Regions from separate parts of the Shewanella mytili genome, predicted to be linked through region 2. Evidence: predicted binding sites of a transcription regulator. Region 2 holds the regulator's gene; each other region holds the start of a gene.

Region 1 (4,172 bases), on a different contig from region 2:
ACTTGAATAACTTCAAGCCTTACAACGATGTCTACGGCTTTTCCAAGGGAGATGAAGTGATCCGTTGCGTGGCCGATTTACTGCAACTTTACAGCAAACAGCACTTTATCGGCCATGTGGGCGGCGATGACTTTGTCATCATAGGGGAAGACGGCTCCATCAAGCGTCAATGCCAGCAAATACTGGCGGAATTCGACATCATCAAGCAGCACTTCTTTACACCGCAGCATTGGGCGGAACAATCCTTTTTAGCCCGCAACCGCCAACAGCAATTATGCCAGCAACCCCTGATGAGCCTGAGTGCGGGGGTGATCCCGCCCTATCTGACACAAGGCGGCAATGAAGCCAGGCTGTCGCACTTGTGCGCGCTGGCAAAAAAACAGGCAAAACTCAGCCATGGTGGATTTTGCCTGTTACAAATGCCGCTCCCCCAGCCCGGTTAAATCACATCCTTGGGGCAATGGTTTTGGCAAACCACTCTTTGAGCAGGGCGTGCTCATACTTGAAGCTGGAGTTATCGATTTTGCTGATCCGGTCCATGAAACTCATGTCTCGCAGCTTTTCCGACCCCACCATAATCACCTGCTCGCCATCCAGTAACCGGTAGGAAAAGTTAATTCTGGGAGGATAAATATCTTTCACAATGCGGATATCGGAGGCGGGGCCCTTGCCAAAAGTGGGCCGTAAGTCTCCGGCCAAATCCACATCCGTGACCACCAGCTCCAATGTTTCATTGCCCTTCAACACCTTGGCAGCGGCCTTATCGAGGGTTTTGGTCAGGCTGTCAAACAAGCGCTGCTCAAAACGCTGCTGCAACTCGGTGGCGCTACGGATATCGGTGTACTGATGCGGCTGTTGCCATTCGATTTTCACCTTCCCAGACACCGTGACGGGATTGGACATCTCTACCACCGCGCTGTTATCCGTTGCCAGCACACAACCGGCACTGAGTACGCTGAGCATCCCCGCAAACAGCAGATAGCCTATTCTCATTTCAACCTCCTTGGCGGTAACCGGAGCGTTCCTGTGACGGCAACGCACTGCCGATTACCGCATTAACTTGACATGTAATACCCAATAGTTGGATGCCGGCGATAACACCTAGTTCCGGTTTCGGGTTAACTTTATTATTACCAATCACTTCCCCGTCAGCAGGAGCTTTCTGTGAAATTGTCAATGCCGGTTATCTTCACCCTTTGTCTGTTCGGCGCCGCACTCGTTGCGGTGCTATGGATTAATGATAGTTCGCCGAAAAACGTGACCAGCAATTGGACGGCATTTATTTATCATCACGGTTTTGGCTCAGCCAACTATTTAAAGCAGGAAGACTTTAGCGATTATGCCTCCTGCCGCCAATACGCCATGGCCCAATCGCAACAGTACGACAATGCCCCCTGGGAATGCGGTAAGGGTTGCCGCTTTGATAGCCGCCGCCAAGGGTATATGTGTGATGAAATGCGCAATCATTAAATGTCCTGGCCAGCGCTTAAACGCCACCATGGTCTACCATGGTCAACGGGGGCAAAAATTCACTTTCATTACACTACCCCTTATGGCAACTTAACAAGGCAGTAACAATATCCACATCAAGACAGAGAGTATAACAATGAATAAAACGGAACTGATTGCCAGCATGGCAGAAAAATCTGAGTTGACCAAAGCTGAAACCGCCTTGGCGCTGAAAGCTTTTGAAGCCGCGGTTACCGAAGCCCTTCAGGCCGGGGATAAAGTCTCCATCGTGGGCTTTGGTTCATTTGAAACCGCCGCAAGGGCTGCCAGAACCGGCCGCAATCCATTGACCGGGGCAGAAATACAGATTGCCCAATCCATTGTCCCCAAATTCAAGGCGGGAAAACTCCTTAAAGACAGTGTTAACTGAATCCGTCCCCTCCCGCTTATTGCCGGTACAGCACCCCGTTTCAGCAACGGGGTGTTTTTATTTCCCCCAACCATAACCCGTAACGCACCATATTTGTGCAGATAGCCCCATCATAATGCATCATTTTGTTAATATATAAGCAACGTATTAGTTAAGTTTTTGTAAAATATCACTATTCAATTTTGGCACAGCTTTAGCTCATCTTTTTACCGAATTTCACTAGCACAATAAAAAAAGAGCCGACGTTCCGGTGTCAATGCCGGATCTCTGGCAACGGTAAGAAGGGAAAGGAGATAGGTATGAAACAGAAACTACTGTCACTGAGCGCGCTTGCTGGCCTGATGATGCTGGCTCCCATGAGTCAGGCAAGTGTCACTGGCAATATTGGTGCAACTTCCAACTATTTATGGCGCGGCGTGACACAAACCGCCAACGGTGCAGCAGTGCAAGGCGGCATTGATTACAGCCATGACTCCGGGTTTTATCTGGGCACCTGGGGCTCCAATGTGGATTTTGGGGACAACACCAGTTATGAAATCGATTTTTACGGCGGTTTTTCCAACGCCATCAATGACGATTTCAGTTACGACGTAGGTTATCTGTATTACGGCTATCCCGATGCCGACGGCTCGATTGATTTCAGTGAGTTATATGCCAGCCTGACCTGGAAATGGCTGGAGTTCGGCGTGGCCAAATTCGTCACCGCCGGTGATGACGTGGCAGGCCCTGGCCTGGATGATAAAGACTACACCTACTACCATGTTGCCGCCAGCTATCCATTGGCCGATAGCATCTCTCTGGGGGCTTACTATGCCTATTCCACCGGGGATGTGGTCAGCAGCTGGTACGGGGTGGATAACTACTCGGAATACAATGTGTCGGTTACCAAAGACACATCACTGGGCGCTGTGTCATTCAAGGTGGCAGACACCAACCTGCCGAATGATGACGTGAAGTTCCTGCTCGGTTACACCTACGAATTTGAGTTCTGATTGTCAGCACCACATTACAACAATAAATAACAATAAAATCGTCAGGATCTGACATGTGCCAAACCCGCTAATGTCATGATCCGTCACAGACAGGCACCCAACGGATGTCGCCACAGTTAGCCTGCCATGGCCTTGGCAGGCTTTATTTTTCCGCTAGCCTTTATCGCATGTGCAATGTTGAGGCAGTAACGGCGCTATGTAATCCCGAGTGAAGTCAGCTGCTGGCACCGGGCGGCCATACAAATACCCCTGCAGTAACTGGCAACCATGGTCACGGCAAAACTGCGCCTGCAGGTCTGTCTCAACCCCTTCGGCCACGGATAACACATCAAAGCCATGGGCAAAATTGATTAATGCCACCAGCAATCGGCGAGCTTTTTCATCCTCTTCAATACCGGCAGTGAAACTCTTGTCAATTTTCAGCACGCTGATGGGAAAATCCTTGATGTGTTCCAGTGAAGAAAAACCGGTGCCAAAATCATCCAATGACAAAGTGATGCCCAATGCCACCACCTCTTCCAGTACTTCAGCCAATTGCTCCGGTTGCTCAATCAGGGCATTTTCGGTAATTTCCAGCTCCAGCAGTTCAGGCGGCAACCCGCTCTCACGGGTGGCCGTTTGTACCTGGGACAGCAGTTTTTCCCGGAGATCCTGGGAGGGTGAAAGATTTACCGCAATGCTCAGGCGCTTGCCCGTGGGGGCCAACATCCTAAGCCACTGCTGCATCTGCCGGCAGGCACTTAGCAGCACCCACTCGCAAATGGCATCCATCATGCCCAAATCTTCCGCTACGGGTAAAAACACATCCGGTGTAATCACGCCTTCCCGTGGATGCTGCCAACGCAACAGGGCCTCTACCCCTTCCAGTTCGCCGCTATAGGCATCGAATTTGCCTTGATAGCACAAAAAGAACTGCTGTTGTGGTAATGCCTGGCGCAAGCCGGTGGCGATGTAATGACGCTGCTGCACCGCCAAATCCAGTGCTTCGGAATAAAACTGTAACTGGCTGCGGCCACACTGCTTGGCCCGGTACAGGGCAATATCGGCGCACTTCAGTAATCCTGAGCTGTCGGAAGCCAGCTCGCCGTAGCCAGCGATGCCGGCACAAGCCCCAATGAACAGTGGCAGTTCGTCAATCACAAACACCGGCTCCAGGGCACGTAGCAATGCCGTGGCCATCTCCTGGGCATGTTGCAGCGCATCAGGGCCCCGCAGCACCACACCAAACTCATCCCCGCCGATTCTGGCAAGTAAGCCGTTGGCGGGCACGATATTGCGCAGGCGCTCAGCTATCGCCACCA
Region 2 (4,172 bases):
GAGACAAAGTTGATCACCAGCTCTTTGGTGGCACTGCCCAGCAGAATTTCCCGCACGGCATCGCTCAGCTCATAAATATTGAGGGCGGAGGTGTCGATGTAGTGATCCATCAGTTGCGACAGGGGCATGAGTAACTTGCCTTCCTGCTCGATGGCATCTTTCAGGGAGATTTTGCTCTTGGACAAGGGGTGTAGACGCCGGGTTTCGCTGTAGCGTTTCAGCAGCACTTTATCCGAGGCGTTAAGGAAGAAACTTATCACCTCGGTGTTTTGCGGCAGTTTTTCCAGCTGGCTTTCGAGCACCTTGTCCTGATTGGGCAGGTTGCGCACATCCACGCTAATGGCCACCAGCTCGTTACTGCCGCGCAGGTTGTCCAGCAAGCTGCCAATCATGGGCAGGGGCAGGTTGTCCACACAGTAGTAACCCATGTCTTCCAGAACCCGTAACGCCACAGATTTTCCTGACCCGGAGCGCCCGGAGACAATGGCCAGTTTCATCCGTTGATCACCTGATACAGTTCTGCTTGTGAGGTGGCCTTGCGCAATTGCTTGAGCACCTGTTTGTCACTGAGTTTTTCGGCCATGGCCGATAGCGTGCTCAGGTGTTGCTGGCATTGATCTGCCGGCACCACCAAGGCAAACAGGATGTCTACCGGTTGATTGTCAATGGCATCAAAAGCAATCGGTTCGTCACATTTCACCAGCACCGCAATGGGGGCGGTGATGTCTGGCAGTCGGCCATGGGGAATGGCAATGCCATTCCCGATACCGGTGCTGCCCATTTTTTCTCTGGCCAACAGGCTTTCAAAAATGGCTTGGGATGACAGGTTTGGATACTGGGTCGCCGCGAGTTCGCTGATGAGCTCCAATACCTTTTTCTTGCTGCCGGGTGTGGCGCAGGCGGTACACTCCGGCCGCAGGACGGTACTAAGTTCCATCATGAGTATTTTGTCAGCTTTTCTTTGTATTTAATGACCTGACGATCCAATTTATCAATCAGAGCGTCGATGGCGGCGTACATGTCACTATGTTCCGCGGTGCCATGCACCTCACCACCGTTCAGATTTAGCTTGGCTTCGACTCGTTGTGTGTCTTTTTCCACAGTGAGTACAACGCGCACATTATTGATCTGTTCGAAATGGCGTTCAAGTTTTGCAAATTTACCCTCCACATAGCTTTTCAGAGAGTCAGTGATCTCAATATGATGGCCTGCCAGATTAATCTGCATAGCGGTCTCCTCCATGGGGTCATTGGCTTTACAAACTCTTACGTTGATTTGAAGGCGGGATCATCATGGCTTCGCGATATTTGGCGATGGTACGCCGGGCCACGTTGATCCCCTGCTCAGCCAGAAGCTGTGCCATTTTACTGTCGCTGAGGGGCTTTTTGGGGTTTTCAGCTGCCACCAGCTTTTTAATGAATGCCCGGATGGCGGTTGATGAGCATTCGCCGCCGTCTTCAGTGCCCACGTGGCTGGAAAAGAAATACTTGAGCTCAAAAATGCCGCGGGGGGTGTGCATGTATTTTTGAGTGGTAACCCGGGAAATGGTGGATTCATGCATGTCCACCGCCAGGGCTATATCGTTCAGTACCATGGGTTTCATGGCTTCTTCGCCGTATTCAAAAAAGCCTTGCTGAAACTGCACGATGCAGTTGGCCACTTTGAGCAGGGTATCGTTGCGGCTCTCCAGACTCTTGATAAACCATTTGGCTTCCTGCAGATGACCGCGAATGAATTGGCTGTCGGACTGGCTGCGGGCGCTGCGGGCCATGGCGGCATATTGCTGGTTGATGCTGAGTTTGGGCATGCAGTCCGGGTTGAGTTCCACCACCCAGCGGCCGTTTTTCTTCCAGACGCTGACATCCGGAATGACATATTCTTCATCCTGGGGTTGCACCAGCAGGCCAGGGCGCGGGTTAAGGGTCTGGATAAGGGCTATGGCTTCGCGCAGCTCGTCTTCCTTGAGGCGGGTTTTGCGCATCAAGGTGCGGTAGTCTTTGCTGGCAATCAGGTCAAGATACTGGCTCAGCAACATCACGGCATTTTCCAGATGGGGCGTGTCGGCAGCAAATTGTGCCAGCTGGATTAACAGGCACTCTTGTAAGTCTTTGGCTGCAATGCCAACAGGATCAAAATGTTGCACACGTTTTAGCACGGCTTCGATTTCTGCCAGCTCGATTTCCGGGTCGCCCATGGCTTCGAGGATTTCCTCGGTGCTTTGGGTCAGGTAGCCCTGATCGTCAATGGCTTCAATGATGGCGGTGGCAATGGCCCCATCGGTTTCAGAAAACGGGGTAAGATTTTTCTGCCATTCCAGATGTTCGTGCAAGCCTTCACTGGTTTCCCCTTGAAAGGGCGTGTCGTCATCCCGCAGCGGGCCGGCACTGACCGCCGGTGCCGCCGTGAACACTTCATCCCAGGTGGTATCCATGGGCAGTTCTTCGGGCAGGGATTCGTTGGTGAGGGCCTCAGGGGTTTCCACGGTAGAGCTGTCGGCAACGTCTGCTGTGGCCGGGGTGTCATCCAGGGAGGCATCCGCATTTTCGCTGTTGTCGGCGAGCTGGTTGTCTTCGGTTGTCTCCAGAAGTGGATTAGCCTCCAGCGCTTGCTGAATTTCCTGTTGTAACTCCAGTGACGACAGCTGCAACAGGCGGATGGCCTGCTGCAGTTGTGGTGTCATGGTCAGTTGTTGACCCAGTTTTAACTGGAGTGACGTCTTCATGTTACCGCTTACCCCTACATCCTGTTGTGCATTAAAAAACTTTTTTTATTTAAAGCCCTTAACGATAAAGGCCGGTGTTTGTTGTTTACTATAGCTTGAATTGTTCACCCAAGTACACTGCGCGCACTTGCTGGTTATCGAGGATCTCGGTGGGGGTGCCTTCTGCAATCAGTTGCCCGTGGCTCACAATGTAAGCATGTTCGCAGACATCCAGTGTTTCGCGCACATTGTGATCGGTAATCAGCACCCCTAAACCCCGGGAGCGCAGCTGTTCGATGATTTTCTTGATGTCAATCACCGAGATGGGGTCCACCCCGGCAAACGGCTCATCGAGCAAGATGAACTTGGGATCGGCAGCCAGTGCTCTGGCAATCTCCACCCGGCGCCGTTCCCCACCGGAGAGGGACATGCCGAAGCTGTCGCGGATGTGGGTGATGTGAAACTCTTCAAGGAGTTGCTCCAGCTGTTCTTCCCGGCCGTTTTTATCCAGATCCTTGCGGATCTGCAGTACGGCCATGATGTTGTCCCGCACGGTGAGTTTGCGAAAAATACTGGCTTCCTGGGGCAGATAACCGATGCCTTTGCGGGCACGTATGTGCATGGGTGCCAAGGTCAGTTCATCTTCATCAATGAAAATCCGGCCCTTTTCGCTTTGGATAAGCCCTACTACCATGTAAAAGGTGGTGGTTTTTCCTGCGCCATTGGGGCCGAGCAAGCCCACAATCTGCCCGGTTTTTACCGCCAGGCTGACATCTTTGACCACCATTCTTTTTTTGTAGCTCTTGGCGAGATTCTGGGCGATCAGGGTGTTACTCATTGCTGCTCCTGCCGGGGGCCGGTTTTGCCATCTTGTTGGTAATTATCCGGTTGAATGACCGTGGTTACCCGGTCGTTGCCATGACCGCTGCTGGTGGCCTGCAGTTGCTGGTTTTCCAGGTCATAGACGATTTTCTCAGCGGTGGACAGGCTGCCGTCTTGTTCCACTTTGGCGTTGCCGATGAGTGTCAGTACCCGTTTGTTGATGTGGTAGTGTATTTCGTTGGCACTGGCGTTGGCGATACGACCATCCTCCAGTTGCTTGCGAAAGGTGGCAGGTGAGCCTTTGGCCACCAAAATGCGCTCGCCGTTTTTGTCGGTATTGGAGGCGTTGAGCTCCTGGGCGGTGAGTTTCATGGAGCCTTGGGTCACGGTCACATGGCCGACGTACACCACCTGCTTGTTTTTGATGTCGGCATCTTGGGTATCGGCATTAATCTTGACTTGTTGCAACAGGTCGTTATCGATGGCCGCTGCCGACAGGCTGGCCAGAGACAAGAGTGCACCGAGAAAAAGCTTATTTGGTTTCATAGGTTCCTTTTACCTGACTAAGCAGCCTTACCTGTTGAGCATTCAGGTCGGCGTAAAGCCCCTGACCCGTGATGTTGAAATCCTGGCCGTTAACCTGAATGTG
Region 3 (4,172 bases), on a different contig from region 2:
CGCTGATCACCTTGGTTAACGGAAACTGATCCACATCGCTGCCGTTAAGGGATTCTTCCAGACGGGTGGCCTCACTCATATTGGCCAGGATCATCGACAGGCGGTTTACCCCCTCCTGGGCACGCTCCACATATTTCATTGCATCCCGGTCGATAGGTTGCAAACTGAGATGCTCCAGCGAGCTGCGAACCACGGCGACCGGCGTGCGCAGCTCGTGGGATAAGCGTGATGACATGTGTTCCAGATAGTGGGTGTATTGGCCGAGCCTGGCGACAATACTGGCAAAACTGCGGGACAGATCGCCAATTTCATCCCGTACCGCAGATGGGGGGATGGTATCCAGCACTCGCCCCTGACTGTCAATGGCCTTTTCCGCCTGATCCCTGAGGGTACGGATGCGGCTGGAGATGCTGGATGCAAAAAAGAACAGCGACAGGGTACCAATGCTCATGACTATCAGGATCACATTGAACAGTTTTTCCAGCGCGCGATTGCGCAGAGTGCGAATGCCGTGGGTGGTTTCTTCGGCCACCACCGCGCCCATCACTTTGTTGTCAATCCAGATGGGACTGGCGGCAGACAGCACCACGGCCTTGTTGTCCGGGGTCAAGCGCCAGGTTGAGGCCAGTTTCCCTGCCAACGCCTGCCTGATGTGGCTGCCTTGCAGCTCGGTAGAGTCCTGCAAGGCATCGGTGAAGTCGTGAGGCGGGCGCGTCAATATTTTATAATACAAAGGGTTGAGATAATCTTTTTGCAGTTGGCTCCAGAAAGTTGGCGGCTCGTCATCCACTTCGCCCCAGACGCCATTGCTGTTACGGATATCACCGGATTTGGCCAGTACCCGGCCATGGATGTCCACCACCCAGATGCGCGAGCTGTTATGGCTCATGCCCTTGATGATGTTTTCAATTTCCGGTGATGGCACCAACACTGTGCCCAGCCGGTCAATGCTGTCGGTGGCCGATGTGCCCACAATGGCTTCCAGCTGCCGGGTTTTACTGTCGTTGACATCATGGATGGCAAAGCCCAGTTTGCTGCCCACCATGTCCAGCGGCAGGCGCAGTTCGATATTGTAGCCTTGCCCGGTTTTACGCCATTGTCCCTGAATGCGGTTTTCCGGGGTTATTTTCGCCGTGGGTGTCGCCTCTGGTGGCAACTCGTAACTGCTGAGCCAACCATCTTTGGTATTGGCCACCACATAACGATGAAAGCTGCCATCGGGCGCTTGTGTGGCAATATCCAGATAATCGTTGCGATCCACCGCTAAGCTGTTACGGCCGCGATAAACCACCCATGGGTCTGTGACCTCAAAAAAGCCATAAAGATAGCCGCTGTATTTGCCTACCATATGGCGAAACGACAAGCGGGAGCGGCTGTCTTTTGCCAGGAATATGCGGGCATCATTGCCGTAATCCATGGCTTTGCCGCGATAGGCCGACCAGTCGTCCAGTTTGCCGTCCAACTGAATCGGCCCCCGTAACGGAAAGGCATAAAGATCGCGCCCCTTTTCCACCTGCTTGAGAAAACTTGCCTGGGAGTCAAACAGTTTCGGGCGTTCATGCAGGGCGGTGGCCAGTGCCTGGGTGGTGCCTTCCAGGGTTTTTTCCTGTCCGTGGCGCAGGTATTTTTCCATCTCCCACACATACTGGTAGCCGAGCCAGGGCAACCCCAGCAAAAACAGGGATAACACCAGTGTTTTGGTGCGAATGCCAACCGGGGGATGATAAACCGGCAATTTCACTCGTGACCATCCCAACGGTAGCCCATGCCATAAACGGTATCGATGCAGTCAAACTGCGGATCAACGGCCAGAAACTTTTTCCGGATGCGTTTCACATGAGAGGTAATGGTGCTGTCATCCACATAGATTTTGGCTTCCTGCATCAGGTCGCTGCGACTGCGCACATGACCCGGATGCTTGGCCAATGCATGCACCATCCAGAATTCGGTCACGGTCAGCTCAATGGGTACCTCCTGCCAGCAGATTTGAATGCGGCTGGCATCAATGGAAAGCGCGCCCCGGGTGATGAGCGAGGTGGCCAGCGTGTCATTGTCGGCCAGCTCACTGCGGCGAAACAGGGCGGCCAGCCGCGCCAGCAAATGAGGAAAACTCACATCCTTGCTGAGGTAATCATCGGCGCCAAGGCGCAGGCCACATACGGTGTCAAAGTCACTGTCCCGGGCGGTGAGGAAAATAATCGGCAAGGCACCGGACATGGCCCGCAGCGCCTGGCACAGGGTAAATCCGCCGTCTATTTCCTGCCCAAGACCAATATCAATAATGGCCAAATCCGGTAGGCGGGTCTGAAATGCCTGCATTGCCTCCAGGCGGGTAGCGTAACCTTGTACGCTATACCCCTGATTTTGTAATACGTCCTTATAATTTTCGCGGATGGCGGCTTCATCTTCCACGATGGCAATGCGTTTCATTGGATTTCCGGGTTATGAGTGATTAGCCGTGACTATACAACAAATTGCCTGATAAAAAAGCGCCCGCAGCCAAATGCCATTTTGTTGCCACAATTCATCGCCAACACGCCACTTTTGCTCCCCGCCCACGCCATTTCAGCAGCGTTTAATAGTGTCATCCAAACCACAACGGTTGATGGCATTCACAAGGAATACACCGCATGAAAAAATCACTTATCAGCACACTTTTACTGGTTTCATTGGTAGCTGCGCCGGGCATGGCACAAACCGTGTCCCAGCCCCAACCTGACAACCAAACGGAGGCGGCCATTGGCTTTGGCGGCGGCTTGCTGCTGGGGGCGGCAGTGGGCGGGCCGGTGGGCGCCATTGTGGGGGCGTTTAGCGGCGGTTTGGTAGGCAAAAGCGTGGGGGATGATCAGCATATCAAGGATCAGCAGCAACACCTGCAGCAACAGGCGCTGCAGATCACCGCCCTGACAGAGAAACAGCAATCCCTTGAACAGTTGCAAACCCAATATGTTGCAGCCAAGCGGCAACTTGAGCAGCTGCAAACCGCTCGTACCTCCAGGCTGGAGGAGCTTACCGTGGGGATGAATATCCAGTTCCGTACCGGTACGGCGGATATTGAGCCCCATTTTGCCAAACAGCTGGATGATATTGCCTATGCCATGACACTGGCACCGGATTTGACGCTGACACTGGCCGGTTATGCGGATCGCCGCGGTTCGGAGGCGTTTAACCAGCAATTGTCAGAGCAGCGGGTGCAGGCCGTGCAGCAGTATCTCATCAGCAAGGGGGTTAACCGCGAACGTCTTGATTGCCACGCCTATGGCGCGCAAGCCCCGCTGACAGCGCAAGAAAGCCATGAGAGCGACTTTTTTGACCGCCGGGTAACGTTACGCTTGCAAAACGGCAATACCGCCTTGGCCGCGCACCAACCACAGTAATCCAGGCAGAGGGCAGCGTGATGAAAAAGGGCGTTGTGACCACAAGGGCTGGCTTGCCATTAACAGTCGGCAGTGTCGCCAACCAGGGATTACCGGATTGGTGGTTTAACCTCATTTTGGCAAACGGCCTGCTGTTACTGGCACTGCTGCTGGTGAATTTACTGGCGTCAGTATCGGCACTGGCCTCGGTGCAGCGCCCTGCAGCCCTCGTGGAAAATCCACTTTGGCCGGGCAGTGGCACCCTGGAATGGCAGGGGATGGCGCCTGTTCAGGCGTTATCCATGGAAACCGATGTAAACATGCAGATAACCGGGCTGACAAACCGGGTCAGCGTGACGCAGCACTACCATAATAGCACCGGGCAGTGGCTCAATGGCCGCTATGTGTTCCCGTTGCCGGAAAACGCCGCGGTGGACAGTTTGCATCTGCAGATAGGCACCCGGCAGATTGTGGGGCAGATAAAAGCCAGGCAGCAAGCGCGGCAACTGTACCAACAAGCCAAGGCGGCGGGGAAAAGGGCCAGTTTATTGCAACAGCAACGGCCCAACCTGTTCAGTGCCGAGGTGGCAAATCTAGCGCCCGGGGAAACCCTTGAGGTGCGATTCAGTTACCAGCAGCCGTTGGATTACCGCGACGGCCATATCAGCGTGCGTTTTCCCATGACCTTTACTCCCCGCTACATTCCGGCCGGGATGGGCCAACGCTTGGCCGAGGCGATGTCAGGGGATGGCGCATTCTCCGGCGCGGATGCCGGGCAATTGGCCGCGTGGGCGGACTGGGCACCATCAGCCGCCC

What was found. Region 2 encodes sigma-54, which starts transcription at its own class of promoters, with help from an activator protein. Its sites were predicted from a motif close to GTTGGCACGNNNNTNGNNT; they were not measured.
Region 1: a site for sigma-54 is predicted at 2,061-2,079, ahead of ACIDEJ_RS07745 (TorF family putative porin). Genes of this name have one in related genera too.
Region 3: a site for sigma-54 is predicted at 2,504-2,522, ahead of pdsR (proteobacterial dedicated sortase system response regulator). Genes of this name have one in related genera too.

The regions. Positions count from the first base shown of each region.
Region 1 is NZ_JBKOUD010000006.1:46,349-50,520, reverse strand. Features, by position in the region: gene ACIDEJ_RS07765 (GGDEF domain-containing protein) at 1-443, shown strand, start outside; gene ACIDEJ_RS07760 (DUF3016 domain-containing protein) at 445-993, opposite strand; gene ACIDEJ_RS07755 (hypothetical protein) at 1,165-1,470, shown strand; gene ACIDEJ_RS07750 (HU family DNA-binding protein) at 1,607-1,879, shown strand; gene ACIDEJ_RS07745 (TorF family putative porin) at 2,179-2,871, shown strand; gene ACIDEJ_RS07740 (putative bifunctional diguanylate cyclase/phosphodiesterase) at 3,025-4,172, opposite strand, start outside.
Region 2 is NZ_JBKOUD010000022.1:8,158-12,329, forward strand. Features, by position in the region: gene rapZ (RNase adapter RapZ) at 1-497, opposite strand, end outside; gene ptsN (PTS IIA-like nitrogen regulatory protein PtsN) at 494-937, opposite strand; gene hpf (ribosome hibernation promoting factor) at 937-1,227, opposite strand; gene ACIDEJ_RS14835 (RNA polymerase factor sigma-54) at 1,256-2,722, opposite strand; gene lptB (LPS export ABC transporter ATP-binding protein) at 2,811-3,539, opposite strand; gene lptA (lipopolysaccharide transport periplasmic protein LptA) at 3,536-4,069, opposite strand; gene lptC (LPS export ABC transporter periplasmic protein LptC) at 4,056-4,172, opposite strand, start outside.
Region 3 is NZ_JBKOUD010000003.1:261,667-265,838, reverse strand. Features, by position in the region: gene pdsS (proteobacterial dedicated sortase system histidine kinase) at 1-1,741, opposite strand, end outside; gene pdsR (proteobacterial dedicated sortase system response regulator) at 1,738-2,430, opposite strand; gene pdsO (sortase-associated OmpA-like protein PdsO) at 2,631-3,377, shown strand; gene ACIDEJ_RS05515 (marine proteobacterial sortase target protein) at 3,398-4,172, shown strand, end outside.